Regions from separate parts of the Duganella sp. HH101 genome, predicted to be linked through region 1. Evidence: riboswitches for the same ligand, from Rfam matches in the RefSeq annotation. Region 1 holds a riboswitch; the other holds the start of a gene.
What was found. Region 1 has a riboswitch for thiamine pyrophosphate ahead of thiC (phosphomethylpyrimidine synthase ThiC). Riboswitches for the same ligand answer to the same signal wherever they lie in the genome.
Positions count from the first base shown of each region.

Region 2: it holds a riboswitch for thiamine pyrophosphate, as region 1 does, so the genes downstream of both, DUGA2_RS09295 (TonB-dependent siderophore receptor) here and thiC (phosphomethylpyrimidine synthase ThiC) in region 1, are expected to answer to the same signal.

Region 1 is NZ_LRON01000012.1:42,618-51,370, reverse strand. Features, by position in the region: gene DUGA2_RS19230 (valine--tRNA ligase) at 1-1,351, opposite strand, end outside; gene DUGA2_RS19225 (M20/M25/M40 family metallo-hydrolase) at 1,552-3,111, shown strand; gene DUGA2_RS19220 (crotonase/enoyl-CoA hydratase family protein) at 3,230-4,045, shown strand; gene DUGA2_RS19215 (sensor domain-containing diguanylate cyclase) at 4,042-5,760, opposite strand; TPP riboswitch at 5,860-5,969, shown strand; gene thiC (phosphomethylpyrimidine synthase ThiC) at 6,045-7,961, shown strand; gene thiS (sulfur carrier protein ThiS) at 7,969-8,172, shown strand; gene DUGA2_RS19200 (thiazole synthase) at 8,191-8,753, shown strand, end outside.
Region 2 is NZ_LRON01000004.1:390,007-398,759, forward strand. Features, by position in the region: gene DUGA2_RS09285 (AAA family ATPase) at 1-160, shown strand, start outside; gene DUGA2_RS09290 (hypothetical protein) at 157-882, shown strand; gene DUGA2_RS09295 (TonB-dependent siderophore receptor) at 879-3,017, opposite strand; TPP riboswitch at 3,071-3,169, opposite strand; gene DUGA2_RS09300 (Imm26 family immunity protein) at 3,345-3,842, shown strand; gene DUGA2_RS09305 (hypothetical protein) at 3,850-4,548, opposite strand; gene DUGA2_RS09310 (sensor histidine kinase) at 4,548-5,909, opposite strand; gene ompR (two-component system response regulator OmpR) at 5,925-6,692, opposite strand; gene DUGA2_RS09320 (hypothetical protein) at 6,864-7,250, shown strand; gene DUGA2_RS09325 (flagellar assembly protein A) at 7,424-8,753, shown strand, end outside.

The DNA of each region.
Region 1 (8,753 bases):
TGGCGGCCGCTTGCGCGATCGCTTCGGCCTCGGTCTTGGCGACAAAGATGTTGCCGGCGTCGTCATACCATGCCGGGATCTGGTGGCCCCACCACAGCTGGCGCGAGATGCACCAGTCCTGGATGTTGTTGAGCCACTGGTTGTAGGTGGTGCTCCAGTTTTCCGGCACGAACTTGATCTCGCCGTTGGCGACCTTGTCCAGCGCGGTTTCGGCGATCGATTTGCCCGGGAAGAAAGTGCCTTCCGGCGCCGGCTTGCTCATGGCGACGAACCACTGGTCGGTCAGCATCGGTTCGATGATGACGCCGGTGCGGTCGCCGCGCGGCACCATCAGCTTGTGCGGCTTGACTTGTTCCAGCAAGCCCAGCGCGTCCAGGTCGGCGACGATCTGCTTGCGCGCCACGAAGCGGTCCATGCCGCGGTAGGCGAGCGGCGCTTCATCGTTGATCTTCGCTTCCAGCGTCATGATGGTCAGCAGCGGCAGCTTGTGGCGCTGGCCGACGGCGTAGTCGTTCAGGTCGTGCGCAGGCGTGATCTTGACGCAGCCGGTGCCGAATTCCTTGTCGACGTATTCGTCGGCGATGATCGGGATTTCGCGGTCGGTCAGCGGCAGCTTCAGCATCTTGCCGACCAGCGGCAGGTAGCGCTCGTCGGTCGGGTCCACCGCCACGGCGACGTCGCCCAGCATGGTTTCAGGACGGGTGGTGGCGACGGTCAGCGTGCCGCTGCCATCGGCCAGCGGGTACTTGATGTACCACATCGAGCCGTCTTCCTCTTCCGACACCACTTCCAGGTCGGAGACGGCGGTGCCCAGCACCGGATCCCAGTTGACCAGGCGCTTGCCGCGGTAGATCAGGCCTTGCTCGTGCAGGCGCACGAAGACGTCGGTGACGACTTTCGAGCGCGGCTCGTCCATCGTGAAGTATTCGCGCTGCCAGTCCGGCGACGCGCCCAGGCGGCGCATCTGGCCGGTGATGGTGGAGCCGGATTTCTCTTTCCACTCCCAGACTTTCTTGACGAACTCTTCGCGGCCGAGGTCGTGGCGCGAGATTTTCTGCGCGTCCAGCTGGCGCTCCACCACGATCTGGGTGGCGATGCCGGCGTGGTCGGTGCCCGGGATCCAGGCGGTGTTATGGCCCAGCATGCGATGGTAGCGGGTCAGGCCGTCCATGATGGTCTGGTTGAAGGCATGGCCCATGTGCAGGGTGCCGGTCACGTTCGGCGGCGGCAGCTGGATGCTGAAAGAAGGTTTGCCGGCGTCGAGGGTGGCGGTGTAGTAACCGCGCTGTTCCCACTCGGTACGCCAGAATTGTTCAATGTCGGCAGGCTCGAAAGACTTGGCTAATTCCATGATTTGGCAGATTAAATTTGGGAAAACAGCCATTATAGATGACGCGGCAAGCCATGCGCAGATTCGAGGCTGCTTGGCGGATTGTTAAACTCTGGACATTTGCGGCCAGGATGTCGAATTCTGGAATTTTTTTGACTCGTCTCCGTCAAAGGCATACCGTTGTCGGCCCTGATGATGGTTTGAATGACAAGGAGACGGAAATGACAACACGCATCATTGCTGTGCTGATCGCTGGCTTATTCGCCGGTGCTTCGGCTTCCGCGCTGGCCCAGTCCAACAAGATCTGGATCAGCGTCGGCGACGCCGCCTATGCCCAGTTGCAAAAGGTGGCGCCGCAGCTGCAGGCGCGCGAGAGCCGCGCCACGTTCGCCGCTTCGGCGGGGCAGGAAAAGCTGCATCTGGTCGAGGTCGACGAGCAGCAGATGCTGTCGCTGTCGGCCGCCGTGCACAAGAAGCTGCGCCGCTGCGGCGGTTTCATGTTCCATGCCAGCGAGGCGGCCGGCCTGGCCGCGCTGTCGCCGGCCAAGGACCAGGCCCAGGCCCAGACTGCGCAACTGGCCGCGATACGGCCGTCGTATGTGATCGACCAGCAAAGCGTGGTCAATCCCATGCTGAGCCAGATGCAGGCCAGTAACATCGGCCAGACCATCGTCGACATGTCCGCCTACGCCAACCGCTACTACACCACCAACAACGGCGTCAACGCGTCCAATTGGCTCAAGCAGCGCTGGACCACGATCGCGGCCGGCCGCAGCGACATCGCCGTGACCCAGTACACGCACGCGTCGTGGCCGCAGAAATCGGTGATCCTGACCATCACCGGCACCGATAATCCGAACGAAGTGGTGGTGCTGGGCGGCCACCTGGACTCGATCAACCAGTCCGGCACCGGCGAGACCACCAAGGCGCCCGGCGCCGACGACGACGCCTCCGGCATCGCCAGCATGACCGAGGTGCTGCGGGTGATGGTGGCCAGCGGCTACAAGCCGCGCCGCACCATCAAGATGATCGGCTACGCCGCCGAGGAAGTGGGCCTGCGCGGCTCGCAGGACATCGCCCAGAACCACAAGGCCAACAACGTCAACGTGGTCGGCGTGATGCAGCTCGACATGACCAACTACAAGGGCTCGGTCAACGACATCTACCTGTACACCGACTACACCGACAGCGCGCAGAACACCTTCGTCGGCAACCTGATCACGACCTACCTGCCGACGCTGAAGATAGGCTACGACAAGTGCGGCTATGCCTGCTCCGACCATGCGTCGTGGACCTCGGCCGGCTACTGGTCGTCGATGCCGTTCGAGGCGGCGATGGGCGAGGACGATCCCTACATCCACACCGCCAACGACACCTACGCCAACACCGGCAACCAGGCCGACCACGCGCTGAAGTTCGCGCGCATGGCGCTGGCCTACGCGGTCGAGCTGGGCAGCGACGGCGGCGGCGTGACGCCGCCGGGCGACCGCACCGAGACCTTCACCGGCACGCTGGCCAAGGGCCAGACCCGCGCCTACGGCCCGTACAAGGTGGCGGCCAACGGCAGCTTCAAGGCCGCGCTCAGCGGCAGCGGCGACACCGACCTGTACGTGCGCAAGGCCGGCACGCCGACCACCACCACCTACGACTGCAAGTCCGACGGCCCGACCAGCACCGAGAATTGCAGCGTGTCGTACACCGCCGCCGGCAATGCCTATGTGCTGTTGAACGGCTACACCGCGGCCAGCTACACGCTGACCGTGACGTATCCGCCGCAGTAAGGGCGCTGTCACCGCCGTCATTCCCGCTTGCGCGGGAACGACGGGGGCAGGCGGCGGCCGGCTTGTTGCGGCCGCCCCAACTGGGGTATTCTTGGGCGAACCATCACAGGAGACCCCGATGCCCAGCTTTGAAACCGTCACCCTCAGCGTTGCAGACCATATCGCCACCGTGCGCCTGAACCGCCCGGAAAAACTGAACGCGATGAACCTGGCGATGTGGAACGATATCCGCAGCGTGTTCCAGCACATCGACGCCACGCCGGAGATCCGCGTGGCGGTGCTGGAAGGGGAGGGCAAGGCCTTCACCTCCGGCATCGACCTGCAGATGATGATGGGCATGGGCGCGCAGATCCGCGACGATTGCGACGGCCGCACGCGCGAGAACCTGCGCCGCGTGATCCTCGACCTGCAGGACACGCTGACCAGCCTGGAGCGCTGCCGCAAGCCGGTGCTGGCGGCCGTGCACGGCGCCTGCGTCGGCGGCGGCATCGACCTGATCTGCTGCGCCGACATGCGCTACTGCTCGGCCGACGCCTGGTTCAGCATCAAGGAAATCGACATCGGCATGACGGCCGACGTGGGCACCTTGCAGCGCCTGCCCAAGCTGATCGGCGACGGAATGGCGCGCGAGCTGGCCTACACGGCGCGCAAGGTGGACGCCGCCGAGGCGAAGGAGATCCGCCTGGTCAACCGCGTGTTCGACACGCCGGAAGCGCTGCGCGAGGGCGTGCGCGCGATCGCCGCCGACATCGCCGCCAAGGCGCCGCTGGCGATACGCGGCGTGAAGGAAATGATCACCTACGCCCGCGACCACTCGGTGGCCGACGGCCTCAACTACAACGCCACGTGGAACGCCGCCATGCTGATGTCGGCCGACCTGCAGGAAGCGATGATGTCCGGCATGGGCAAGCGGCCGCCGGTGTTCAAGGATTAAACCGGCGCGGCCGCCGCCACGACGACATTGTTCTTGCCCCCGCGCTTGGCCTCGTACATGGCGCGGTCGGCGCGGGCCAGCAGCGCGTCCAGGTCTTCGGCGTCGCCCGGCTGGTGGATGGCGATGCCGATGCTGGCGCTCAGGTTGACGGTGGCGGTCTTCAGCACGAAGGGCTCGCGCAGTAGCGGCATCATCTTGCGGCCCATCTCTTCCGCCGCCGCCGCGTCGCTGAGGTTTTCCAGTATCGCCACGAACTCGTCGCCGGCCAGCCGCGCCACGGTGTCGGTGCGCCGCACGGCGCCGACGATGCGCTGGCCAAACTGGCGCAGCAGCTCGTCGCCTTCCTCATGCCCGTGGGTGTCGTTGACGTTCTTGAAGCCATCGAGGTCGAGGAACAGCACCGCGCACGGCTGGCGCATGCGCGTCACGCGCGCCATCGCCGCGGGCAGCGCCTGCATCAGCGCGCGCCGGTTCGGCAGCCCGGTCAGCACGTCGCGCATGACCAGCTGCTCCAGCTCGGCGGTGCGCCGGGCCACCGTGCTTTCCAGTTGTTCGTTCATGGTTTGCAGCAGGTCCACGTGGCGCGCTTCGCTGTACACCATTTCCCGCATCGCCCGCGACAGCACCTGCGCTTCGCGGAAGCCGTCGATCGCCGGCACTTCCGGCAGCGGCTGGCCCTCTTCGACGGCCTTGGCGCGCTGTTCGATGGTGCGGCTCAGCCTGTCCATCGGCTGCGTCAGCCGGCGCGCCAGGAAGGCGGCGACCAGCGCCATCGCCGCGCCGGCGGCCACGCTCAGCCACAATATCAGCTGCTCCAGCTGGCGCGAGGCGGCCATCGCCACCTGCTCCGGCTGGCGCACCAGCACCGACCATTGCAAGGTGGCGGTGTCGCCGCTCTGCCCGGTCTGGCTGTAGCCGGTCAGGTAGACCTTGCCGTCCGGCCAGGTCTCGCGGATGGCGCCGGTCTGGCCGGCCTGCGCCAGTTGCAGGCTGGTGGTGTTGAGTTTCTTTTCCTCCATGCCCGCCGGCCCCAGCAGCACGGTGGCGTCGTTGCGCACCACCAGGATTTCAGCGCCGTATTCGCGCAGCGCCGGCGTAAGCAGATTGCGCGCCAGGCGGCGCGCCCAGTTCCAGCTCATGTGCACGCCCAGCACGCCCCACGGCTGGCCGTCGGCGCGCCGCACCGGCGCCGCCACGTCGATGAAGCGCCACGGGTCGGCCGCCTGCGGCAGCAGTTTGCCGAGCAGCAGTGCGGGATGATAGTCGATGGTGCGCAAGCCGCTCTGGCCGGCCTTGAACCACGGGCGCGCGCTGACGTCGGCGTTTTCCAGCAAGCCGTGGGCGGCGGCGTACACCTTGCCGTCCTGGCCGGCGATGCCGATCCAGGCGTAGTCGGGGAAGCTGTCCTGCAGGCTGTCGAGCACGGCGCGCGCGGCGGCCGGGTCGCGCGCTTCGCGCACCTGGGCCAGCGCCGTCACCAGCTGGACGTCGCCGGCCGCCTTGCTGACCACGCGGTTGAGCGAGTCGCGCATCTGCCAGGACAGCTGCTGTAGCCGCAGCTCGGCTTCCTTGCCGGCGTAGTTGGTGGCGAAGTGGTCGACCAGCGCCAGTTGCAGCGCCGTGCTCAGCGCCACCGTGGCGCAGACGCCCAGCGTGACCAGCGTTGCCAGCCTCAGTCGATTGCGCGGCTGGCCCGTCTCTGTTTTATTTTTCATACACCTAGGCTAGCGGCGAGTCATCCAAATAGCAAGCTAGTCAGTATTTTTTGCGCAACGTTGAAAGGCGGGGGTATAATCGTCCCGCTGCCGCGAGGCGGCACACGCTAGGGGTCCTGCCCATCGCATTATTGCGATGGCGCGGGTGAGAAATACCCTCCGAACCTGATCTGGATAATGCCAGCGAAGGGAAGCTTAGGACATCGCCGCCACGCATCGCTCCATCTGTGGCCCGGCGCCGTCCAACCTCCTTTGCTGGCTCCTGTAGCTAACGAAGGAGCCAAATGAACGCCAATCCTAAATTCCTCTCCGCCACCGCCACGGTGGACGAGGCAGCCATCAAGCCCCTGCCGAATTCCCGCAAAGTCTACGTCGAAGGCAGCCGTCCCGATATCCGCGTGCCGATGCGCGAAATCACCCAGGCCGACACGCCGGCCTCGTTCGGTTTCGAAGCCAATCCGCCGATCTACGTCTACGACACCTCCGGCCCTTACACCGACCCGGACGCCACCATCGATATCCGCTCCGGCCTGGCCGCCACGCCGCGCCTGCCGTGGATACTGGAGCGCGACGATACCGAGGAGCTGGACGGCCCGACCTCCGAATACGGCCAGGCCCGCCTGGCCGATCCGGCGCTGGCCGAGCTGCGCTTCAACCTGCACCGCAAGCCGCGCCGCGCCCGTGAAGGCAGGAACGTCACGCAGATGCACTACGCGCGCCAGGGCATCATCACGCCGGAGATGGAGTTCGTCGCCATCCGCGAAAACCTGCGCCGCCAGGAATACCTGGAAAACCTGAAGAACTCCGGCCCGATGGGCCAGCGCCTGGCCGACCTGATGGGCCGCCAGCATCCGGGCCAGTCGTTCGGCGCCAGCATCCCGGCCACCATCACGCCGGAATTCGTGCGCGACGAAATCGCCCGCGGCCGCGCCATCATTCCGGCCAACATCAACCACCCGGAAATCGAACCGATGATCATCGGCCGCAATTTCCTCGTCAAGATCAACGCCAACATCGGCAACTCCGCCGTCACCTCGTCGATCGGCGAGGAAGTCGAGAAGATGACCTGGGCCATCCGCTGGGGCGGCGACAACGTCATGGACCTGTCGACCGGCAAGCACATCCACGAAACGCGCGAGTGGATCATCCGCAACAGCCCGGTCCCCATCGGCACCGTGCCGATCTACCAGGCGCTGGAAAAGGTCAACGGCAAGGCCGAAGACCTGACCTGGGAAATCTTCCGCGACACGCTGATCGAGCAGGCCGAGCAGGGCGTCGACTACTTCACCATCCACGCCGGCGTGCTGCTGCGCTATGTGCCGATGACGGCCAAGCGCCTGACCGGCATCGTGTCGCGCGGCGGCTCCATCATGGCCAAGTGGTGCCTGGCGCACCACAAGGAATCCTTCCTGTACACGCATTTCGAAGAGATCTGCCAGATCATGAAGGCTTACGACGTCTCGTTCTCGCTGGGGGATGGATTGCGGCCTGGGTCCATTTACGACGCCAACGACGAGGCACAGCTGGGCGAGCTGAAGACCCTGGGCGAACTGACCCAGATCGCCTGGAAGCACGACGTGCAGGTGATGATCGAAGGCCCGGGCCACGTGCCGATGCAGCTGATCAAGGAGAACATGGACCTGCAACTGGAACAGTGCCACGAGGCGCCGTTCTACACGCTGGGCCCGTTGACCACCGACATCGCGCCAGGCTACGACCACATCACCTCCGGCATCGGCGCCGCGCAGATCGGCTGGTACGGCACCGCCATGCTGTGCTACGTCACGCCGAAGGAGCACCTGGGCCTGCCCGACAAGAACGACGTCAAGGACGGCATCATCACCTACAAGATCGCCGCACACGCGGCCGACCTGGCCAAGGGCCATCCGGGCGCGCAGATCCGCGACAACGCGCTGTCCAAGGCGCGCTTCGAGTTCCGCTGGGACGACCAGTTCAACATCGGCCTCGACCCGGACAAGGCGCGCGAGTTCCACGACGAGACGCTGCCCAAGGATTCGGCCAAGGTGGCGCATTTCTGCTCGATGTGCGGCCCGCATTTCTGCTCGATGAAGATCACGCAGGAAGTGCGCGAGTTCGCCGCCGCCAACGGCATGAGCGACGGCGCGGCGCTGGAACAGGGCATGCAGGTCAAGGCGGTGGAGTTCATCAAGAACGGCGCCGAACTGTATCGCAAGCTGTGAGGCCGGCATGATCGACATCGAATTGAACGGCGCCCCGCACCAGGTGCCGCCGCGCCAGACGCTGAATGAACTGATCGACGCTTTGTCGTTGACCGGGCAGGCGCTGGCGCTGGCGGTCAACCGCGCGGTGGTGCCGCGCCAGCAGTGGCCGCAGCGCGAGCTGCAGCCGCAGGACAAGGTCGACATCGTGCGCGCCATCGGCGGCGGTTAAACACATCAAGGAATCATCATGGAAAATCAAGACTTGCTCACCATCGCAGGCAAGAGCTACAAATCGCGGCTGCTGGTCGGCAGCGGCAAGTACAAGGACTTGCAGCAGACCCGCGAGGCGACCGACGCCGCCGAAGCGGAAATCATCACCGTGGCCATCCGCCGCGTCAACATCGGCCAGGATCCGAAGGCGCCCAGCCTGCTGGACGTGCTGCCGCCGTCGCAGTACACCATCCTGCCCAACACGGCCGGCTGCTACACCGCCAAGGACGCGGTCTACACGCTGCAAATGGCGCGCGAACTGCTGAACGGCCACAAGCTGGTCAAGCTCGAAGTGCTGGGCGACGAGAAGACGCTGTTCCCGCACATGCCGGAAACCCTGGTCGCCGCCGAGGCGCTGGTCAAGGACGGCTTCGACGTCATGGTGTATTGCAGCGACGATCCGATCCAGGCCAGGATCCTCGAAGACATCGGCTGCGTGGCGGTGATGCCGCTGGCTTCGCTGATCGGCTCCGGCATGGGCATCCTCAATCCGTGGAACCTGTCGCTGATCATCGAGCAGGCCAAGGTGCCGGTGCTGGT
Region 2 (8,753 bases), on a different contig from region 1:
CCCGTGGGTGGAGGAAGGCCTGCATCGCGAATCCGAAGAGGTGAGCGTGATTATCGACCGCATGCTGCTGGACGAGTTGGCGGCGCGTGGGATACCCTATCTGCTGGTATCCGGCGATCCGGCTGAACGACTATCCCAAGTGGAGCGGCATCTACGATGAAAAAGCGGCTGGCGGCGATGTTGATGTGCGTATCCCCGCTGGCGCTGGCCGATACCGGCTACTACCTGGTCTCCACCTACGACGTGGAAGGCCAGCTCTCCCTCGACTACAAATACTGGAACGCCCACTACAAGGGGCTGACCGTGGCCGCGCCGGAAATCGGCATCGGCTACGGCGTCACGTCGCGCTGGTACACCGAGGTCTATGCCAAGTGGGTCAAGATCAACGGCGGCGCCGGCCATTGGGTGGAGACGGCGTGGCAGAACGACTATCTGCTGACGCAAGGCCAGTACGACTTCGACCTGGCACTGCACACCAAGCTGGAAAAGGCGCGCGACAACGCCGACGGCTACGCGCTCGAATGGGGGCCGGTGCTGCAGACGGAAATCGGCCGCACGCAGTTCAACGCCAACCTGTTCTTCCAGCGCGATTATCGCGTGGCGCCGAGTGGCGGCGAGCATCCGATGGAGCTGACTTATCAACTACAGGTCAAGCACAACTGGAAGCCGTGGTTTCAACCCGGCGTGCAGGCTTTCGGCGAGGTGGGGAAGTGGAATGACTGGCTGCCGTACCGGCAGCAGTCGCACCGCGCCGGACCGGCGGTGTTTGGGCACCGCGATATCGGCCGGCAGGAGATCAAGTACGAATTTGCTTACCTGATCGGCAGGAACTCGGCGCGCGCAGCGAAGAGTTTTTCGATGCGCGCGCAGCTGATCTTTTAGAAGTCCATCTGGGCCGACACGCGGAAGGTCCGCGTGGCGCCCGGCATCAGGTAGCCGCCCAGGTCCGGCGTCACATCGCGCCAGTAGAACTTGTCGAACGCGTTGTCGACGCTGGCGCGCAGCGTGGTCTGCATGCCGGCGATGCGGGTGGCGTAGGCGCCGCCCAGGTTCATCACGTGGTAGCCCGGCACGAATACCTGGTTCTCCTTGTCGAACGCTTTCTTGCCCGAGTAGACCCAGTTGGCGTTGACCGACAGGCCTGCCACTTGCGGTACGGCGTAGTCGGCGTACACGCTCGACTTGAAGGCGGCGACGTTGGTGACGCGTTTGCCGTCCAGGTCCGCCTGGCCGGTGTCGCGCTGGCGGGTGTTGAGCGCGGTGGCCGATACGCCCACCGTCAGGTCGCGCGAGGCGCGGCCGTTCAGGGCCATCTCCAGGCCGCGGTTCTGCGCCTGGCCGTTGCGCACCAGGTACTTCTGCGCGTCGGTGTATTCGAGGCCCTTGCGGATCTCGAACAGGGCGACGCTGGCGCTCAGGTCCGGATGGATGTCGGCCTTGACGCCCACTTCGACCTGTTTCGATTTGCCCGGCGCCAGTGCGAGGCCGACGTTCTTGGTGCCGATGCCGGCGACGCCGCCGTGCTCCAGACCCTGCGCATACGAGGTGTAGACCGAGACGTTGGGACGCAGGCTGTACACCAGCGCCACGTTCGGCAGCCAGAAGCCGACATCGGTGTGGGCGAACGGCAGCGTGGGGTCGACGATTTCGTCGCGCTTGACCTGCACGTAGCGCGCGCCGGCGTGCAGCTTTAGTTGCTCGTTGAGGCTGACGATGTCCTGCGCGAACAGGGCGCGTTCGTTGTCGCGGCGGCGCTCGGAGACCGGGCCGCTGCTGCCGCCCGCCGGTAGAACCACGATCGGATGGTAGATGTTGCTGAACGCGGTGTGGTCCGGGTTGGCCTGCACGTACAGGTAGTCGCCCCATTTCTCGCTGTTCTTGAACAGCGATGCGCCGCCGGTGAAGGCGTGCGCGATCGAGCCGGTGGTGAATTTACCCTGCACCAGCGCCTGCACGGTCAGCGGCGATTTCTTCTCGCCCAGGCTGACGTAGTCGTAGACGTCGTAGTCGCCATTGCCGCAGAAGCCAGGATACAGGCCTTCCGCGCCGCAGCCGTAAGGGAAGGCGGTGTAGTCGTCGCGCTTGAAGTTGTGCTGGTTGGCGCTGACGGTGGCGCTCCAGTCGGGCGTGAACTTGTATTCGAAGCGGGCGCCGATATTGCTGCTGGTGGTTTCCACCGGGCGGCTCCACGGCTGGTTGTTGAGCATGGTGTCGGCCGGGATGTTAGGCAGCGTCAGGTTGTTCAGCAGCTGGAAGCCGGGCGCGGTCACTTGCGATTTTTTCTGGTAGTCGGCGTCCACCTGCAGCAGCGCCTGCGGCGAGATCTTCCAGTCGAAGGCGGCCGAGACGAACTTGCGGTTGCCGTCCGCGCCCTTGATGTAGGAGCGCAGGCGTTCGGCGGCGGCGTTGAAGCGGTAGCCGAAGCGCGTGTCTTCAAAGCGGCCGCCCAGGTCGACGGCGCCGTACAGCGTGCCGCGCTCGCGCTCTTCCAGCACCACGGTGCGCACCGGCGTATCGGTCGGGCGCTTGGTGACGTAGTTGACGATGCCGCCCGGTGCGGATACGCCGGCTTGCAGGCCGGACAGGCCTTTGAGCACTTCCAGGCGTTCCTTGTTTTCCAGCGGGATTTGCGTTTCGCCAGGGATGGCCATGCCGTCCTTGCGGTAGCTGGAGGAATTGTCCAGCTTGAAGCCGCGGATGGAGAACTGTTCCGAGTAGCCGACCGCGTTGTAGGCGTCGCTCAGGCTGGCGTCGTATTTGGCGGCGTCGGTGGTGGAGCGGATTTGCAGGTCCAGCATCTGCTGCGAGCTCAGCACGCTGACCGAGGCCGGGGTTTCCAGCAGCGGTGCGTTGGAGAAGCCGGCCACGGAGGCGCGGCTGGCCTGCGCCTTGGCGCCGGTGATCACCACTTCGGGCAGGGCTTGCTCGGGGGCGGAGGTTTCAGCGACGGCGGCGCCTGGAAAAGCCTGTAATACCGCCATGGCGATGACGGAAACTGCAAATTTTGGTGTGGACATATGGACTCTCTACGTGTTCGGCTGGAACCGCGAAGAGAGCCATCAAAGGAGGGGAGAACTACTTTGCGCTTTCCTTCGCTGGCATTATCCAGATCAGGTACGAAGGGTATCTCTCACCCGGCAGCAAAGCTCCAGGACCCCTAGCGAGGCCGTAGTGTAGCACAGGCGCGGGTTGCGGTGCCGTGCGCCGCGTTCCGCGCCGCGCCGCTAAACTTGCGCTTTGCGCCGCAGGGCGCCAACGAAGCAGTCACAGCTTTTATCGGAGGCGCCGTCATGTCGGTACATTTTGGCGACACCTTGCTGCATCGTGCAAGTGAAAGGTTAGGAATGAGGCAGTCGTATCACGAGGGAAGCTGGTTTGCCGTGCCGTTGCTGGATGGCGGCTATGGCTGGGGTTTGGTGGCGCGCTTGTCGCCGGGCAGCAAGATCATGCTGGCGTATCTGTTCGGCCCCAAGCTGCCGCGTTTGCCATCGCTGGAAGAGCTCGCCACGCTGCGGCCGCAGGATGCGGTCAAGGTGTTGCGCGTCGGCGATATGGCGCTGGCCAGCGGCCATTGGCCGGTGCTGGGCGATGCGCTGGAATGGGATCCGGCGCAGTGGCCGGTGCCGCAGTTCCTGCGCCGCGCCGACGCGCTCAAGCGCGCCTGGCGCGTGACGTATTCGGACGCCGACCCGAGCCGTTCGGAGCGGGAGGAATCCGTGCCTTACGATACGCCGGGGCTGGAGACGGATTCGCTGTATGGCTACGGCTCGACCGAGCTGCTGCTGACCCGGCTGCTGGAGCCGCTGGACCATCCGATCAACCGCAGCGGCGCCAGCGCGTAGTCTCCGCTTAGTCGCAGTCGACGTTCCAGGCCGCGTACTCGCCGCGGTGGCGGCGCACGGCCACACGGGCCACAGTGTCGCGGTCGCTTTCAAATACCAAACTGAACATCACGGGCGCGCCGGCCGCCGGCGCCGCCGGTGCGATCGCGCGCAGCGTGAACGGCAGTGCGCGCTGGCGGATGCAGCGCGAGTTGCCGGCGAAGAGCAGGCGCGCGCGGCTCAGCAGTTCGGCATGCTGGCGCAGCAGCGCCACCACGTCCTCCGGCCGCACCGCCTGGTCCATCAGCACGGTGTGCTGGACGGCGCTGCAGATGGTGTTGGGCTGGGCCAGCCACACGTGCCAGGTCGGTTCCTGCGCCGTTACGCTCCAGCGGCCGTCCTTGGGCGCCTTGGCGTCGTAGATGAAGCTGGAGCGTATCTGCCGGCACAGGTCGACCGCCGAATGGCGCGGCGCCGAATCGACGCGGGCGATCACCTGCCACGGCTTGCCGCGCTGGCGCTGGATGTCGAAGGCCGGAGCGAACAGCGGCATCATCGGGCGCGCGCCGTGCGATTCGGCCACCATTTTCTGGTGGAAGTAGATGTCGAAGGAATCGCGTTCCTCTTCGGTCGGCGCGCGTTGTTCGATGCGCGGCGGCGGCGCGGGCTTGGCGGCCACGGCGTGGCCGGCTGCGGTCAGCAGCAGTGCGATCGTGATAGCCCGCATCAAACCGCCTTCATCACGATCTGGATCAGCAGGCCGCCGCCTTCGCGGTTGCGCACTTGCAGTTCGGCGCCGTGGCGCAGCATCACGCGGTCGACGATGGCCAGGCCCAGGCCGGCGCCGTTGGCCTGGCCGCGCGCGGCGTCGAGCCGGGTGAAGGGCTTGAGCAGCTGTTCGATCTGGTCGTCCGGCACGCCGTTGCCGTGGTCCTGCACTTCGACCACCACGCGGCGCGAGGTGTGCATGCCCTTGATGCTGCACTTGATGTCGATCTCGGTCAGCTCGCTGCCGGGCGTCTTGCCGTAGCGGCGGGCGTTCTCGATCAGGTTGTTGATGACGCGCTTGATGTCGGTGGCGTTGCCCATCACGTGGGCGTTGGGCGCGATGTCGGTGCTGATGCGCACGTCCGGCAGGCGCTCGGCCTCATGCGCGGTGTCGCTCAGCAGCTCGCTGAGGTCGACGTTGATGAAGCTCGATACCTCGGTCGGCTTGGCGTAGTCGAGGAACTGGCCGATGATGGCGTCCATCTGGCCGATGTCGGACTGGATGCCTTCGCGGGCCTCGTTCGACAGGTTGGCCATCTCCACTTCCAGCTGCATGCGCGCCAGCGGCGTGCGAAGGTCGTGCGAGATGCCGGCCAGGATCACGGCGCGGTCGGACTCCACCTGCTGCAATTGCGTCACCATCTGGTTGAAGCTGCGGTTGGCTTCCATGATCTCCATCGGGCCTTTTTCCGGCAGGCGTTCGGGGCGCTTGCCCTGGGCGAAGGCGCGCGTGGCCTGCGTCAGGCGGCGCAGCGGCAGGTTGATCAGGCTGGAGATGAAGGCCGCGCCCAGCAGCGACACCACCGACACCACGCTGGCCCAGCCCAGCCACTGGATGCCGGTCAGGCCGCGGATGCGCTCGCGTTCCAGCATCAGCCAGTAGGCGTCGTCGTCGATCTTGAAGCTGACCCAGAAGCCGGCCACGCCGTTGACGCGCGCGGAGAAGCGGGTGTCGGCGCCCAGCTTGGCCTTGACCAGCTTCTGGATGTCGGGCATCAGCGCGTTGTCGGGTGGCGGATCGACCTTGTCGTCGTCCTCCAGCGTGAACACGCGGATGCCTTCGTTAGAGACCAGGTCGAACAGCAGCTCGCGCCGCAGTTCCGGCGCCGAGTGGGTGAGGGCGGCGTGCGTGATCGTCACCACCGAGATCACCTGGGAAGAGATTTGCTGCACCTGCGGCTCGTGCTGCACCACGCTGATCATGCCGACCCAGGCCGTCATGCTGGTGGTGGTCAGCGCGCCCAGCAGGAAGAAGGTGCGCCAGAACAGGCCGCTTTTAAGGCTGGCCGCCCGAAACGTAAAAGGGAACTTCGACTTCATGCGCGCGTCCGCGCCTTAGCGCGGCTGCCCCTCCGGAATGAACACATAGCCCAGGCCCCAGACGGTCTGGATGTACAGCGGGCTCGACGGATCTGGCTCGATCAGCTTGCGCAGGCGGGAGATCTGCACGTCCAGGCTGCGGTCGAACACTTCGTATTCGCGGCCGCGCGCCAGTTCCATCAGCTTTTCGCGCGACAGCGGCTGGCGGGCGTGGCGGGCGAATACTTTTAGTACCGAAAACTCGCCGGTGGTCAGCGGCACGGTTTCGCCGTTTTTCTTCAGCGTGCGGGTGCCCAGGTCCAGCACGAACTGGCCGAACTCGAACGATTGCGGGGTTTCCGACGGCGCGCCCGGGATCTCGTCCGGGCCGCGGCGGCGCAGCACGGCGCCGATGCGGGCCACCAGCTCGCGCGGGTTGAAGGGCTTGGGCAGGTAGTCGTCGGCGCCCATTTCGAGGCCGACGATGCGGTCCACGTCCTCGCCCTTGGCGGTCAGCATGATGATCGGCGTCTGGTCGCCGGCGCCGCGCAGGCGGCGGCAGATCGACAGGCCGTCTTCGCCCGGCAGCATCAGGTCCAGCACCAGCAGGTCGTAGCGCTCGCGCAGCCACAGCTTGTTCATCGCGGTGGCGCTCTCGGCTGTGAAGACGTTGAAGCCCTGCTCGGTCAGGTAGCGGCGCAACAGGTCGCGCAGGCGGACGTCGTCGTCCACTACCATGATCTTGGCCTGATGGCCATGCTGGTTGGCGGGGGTGTTGCCGGATTCAGTCGTTGTGCTAGTCATTTGGCTGCCAGATTTGTCATATTCATGTTGCTATGGTAACGTCATAATCGGACTTGCGAAAACGTCTGTGACAACCCATTACAAAGTGTTACAAACTTTACCCAATTCGTCTTACCCCCTCAGGTAAAGCATCATACACTCTGGGCATAGATTCAGCTTTTTAGGAACGCCATGGGCATCGATCACAAAAAACACTACGCGGCAGCAAGCGCAACTTTTTGCGTTCGTACCCTGCTGGGTGTTCTGCTGCTGAGCGGCAGCGCCATGGCTTACGATAATTCGGCCGACCGCGACCCGCCGCGCCGCGAAGATCCGCGCAGCCTGCCTGCGCGCGAAGTGCAGCCGGTGCGTCAGGAGCGCCAGGCCGAACCCCGCCCGCTCGATCCGCGCAGCTACGACGCCCGCGCGGAAGAGCAGCGCCGCGCCATGCAGGAAGCCGGCCGCAACGCCGAAATGAGCCGCCGCGCCGGCCGCCTGACCCCCGACGAGCGCCGCGATCTGCGCCGCCAGATCAATGAAGTGGGTCAGGATATCTACGCCAACCCGCCGCGCCACTAGCCGCTTGCTGTTGCGTATTGCTCCCATGTTATTTATTGAACATTGATCTGTAGCAATAAGTTCACACTTTTGGCGTCGACGTCACTAAAATCGCTTTCTTTTTCTTGGCCCAAGTGTAATATTAATTAATTACACGCAATGCCTTTCGGCCGCGTGCCGTTCGGAGGAAGACTGTGGTTCAACCGCTAGCACCTGCAGCGCCAGGAGAGGAGTCGCACGCTCCGGCCGCAGGCTTGCCTATCGGACTGGCCAAGCGCCCGGACGGCGTCTACATTGACATGTCCCTGTCGCCGCTGACGCTGGCCGCAGCCATCAATGAAGTCTTCCATTCCCACAGCTATTTCGTCGGCCTGAACTACCCGGTGCTGGTCAAGGCGCTGTACGGCGTCGGTCCCGACCTGGGCAAGCCGGGCATGACGCGGCTGGCGAACGATCTGAGCGCGATGTCGGACGAGCGCATCGCGCTGTACAAGCAACCCAAGATGGGGCGCGGCTACGCCGAATACTATTTCGAGACGCTGTATCTGGAGGAGATCACGCTGCCCGACGGCACCGTGATCCCGGAACGGCCGACCCGGCTCGATGTCGACGAATTCGTGGCTGAGATGTGGAACAAGGGCATCCTGTTCGGCATCGAGGTGGCTGCGGTGGCGGCGGCCATCGCGTCCACCAAGGCCGACCGCATCACCGTGGCCACCGAGCTGGAACCCGAGCCGGGCCAGGACGCCACCGTGGTCGAGGTGTCGTCCGACCTGCACCGCAGCGACGCGCCCAAGGCCAGGGCCGACGGCCGTATCGACCTGGGCAGCTTCCAGAACCGCTTCCCGCAGATCAAGGCCAATGTGCGGCTGCTGAAAAAGCTGCCGGCCGTGCCGGGCCATCCGGGCTTCGACCTGGCCGGGCGCATGACGCCGGCCGAGCAGCCCAAGGACTTGACGCTGCGCTTCTTCGCCGGCGACGGCACCGAGGCCAAGGAGCTGGAGGACGGCGAGTATCTGGTATCGACCCGCGAAGGCTTCCTCAACGTCGACGCCAAGTCCAACCGCATTTCCATCACCGACAAAATCGTCAGCATGGATGGCGTCAGCGGACGCACCACCGGCAACCTGGAACTGGCCGGCGCCTACGAGGAGTTCGGCGACGTGCAGGAACAGCGCGACGTCACCGGCGGCGACATCACGGTGCACGGCAACGTCTACGGCAATATCCACTCGCGCGGCGGCACCGTGGTGCTGGACAAGAACCTGGTCAGCGGCAGCATCGCCAACACGGCCGGCAGCATCACCGTGACCGGCGTCGCCTCCAACTCGGTGATCCATACTGGTAAAGGCGCGGTGCACATCGGCCGCGCCGAGAACTGCGTCATCTCCGGCACCATCGTGACGCTGGGCGAGGCCTCCAATTGCGAGATCATCGCCGATGAAATCCGCATCGAGGTGGCCGAGGGCTGCGCGGTGGCGGGGCGCAACGTGGAAATCGACAGCGCCGGCCCGCGCCGCCGCA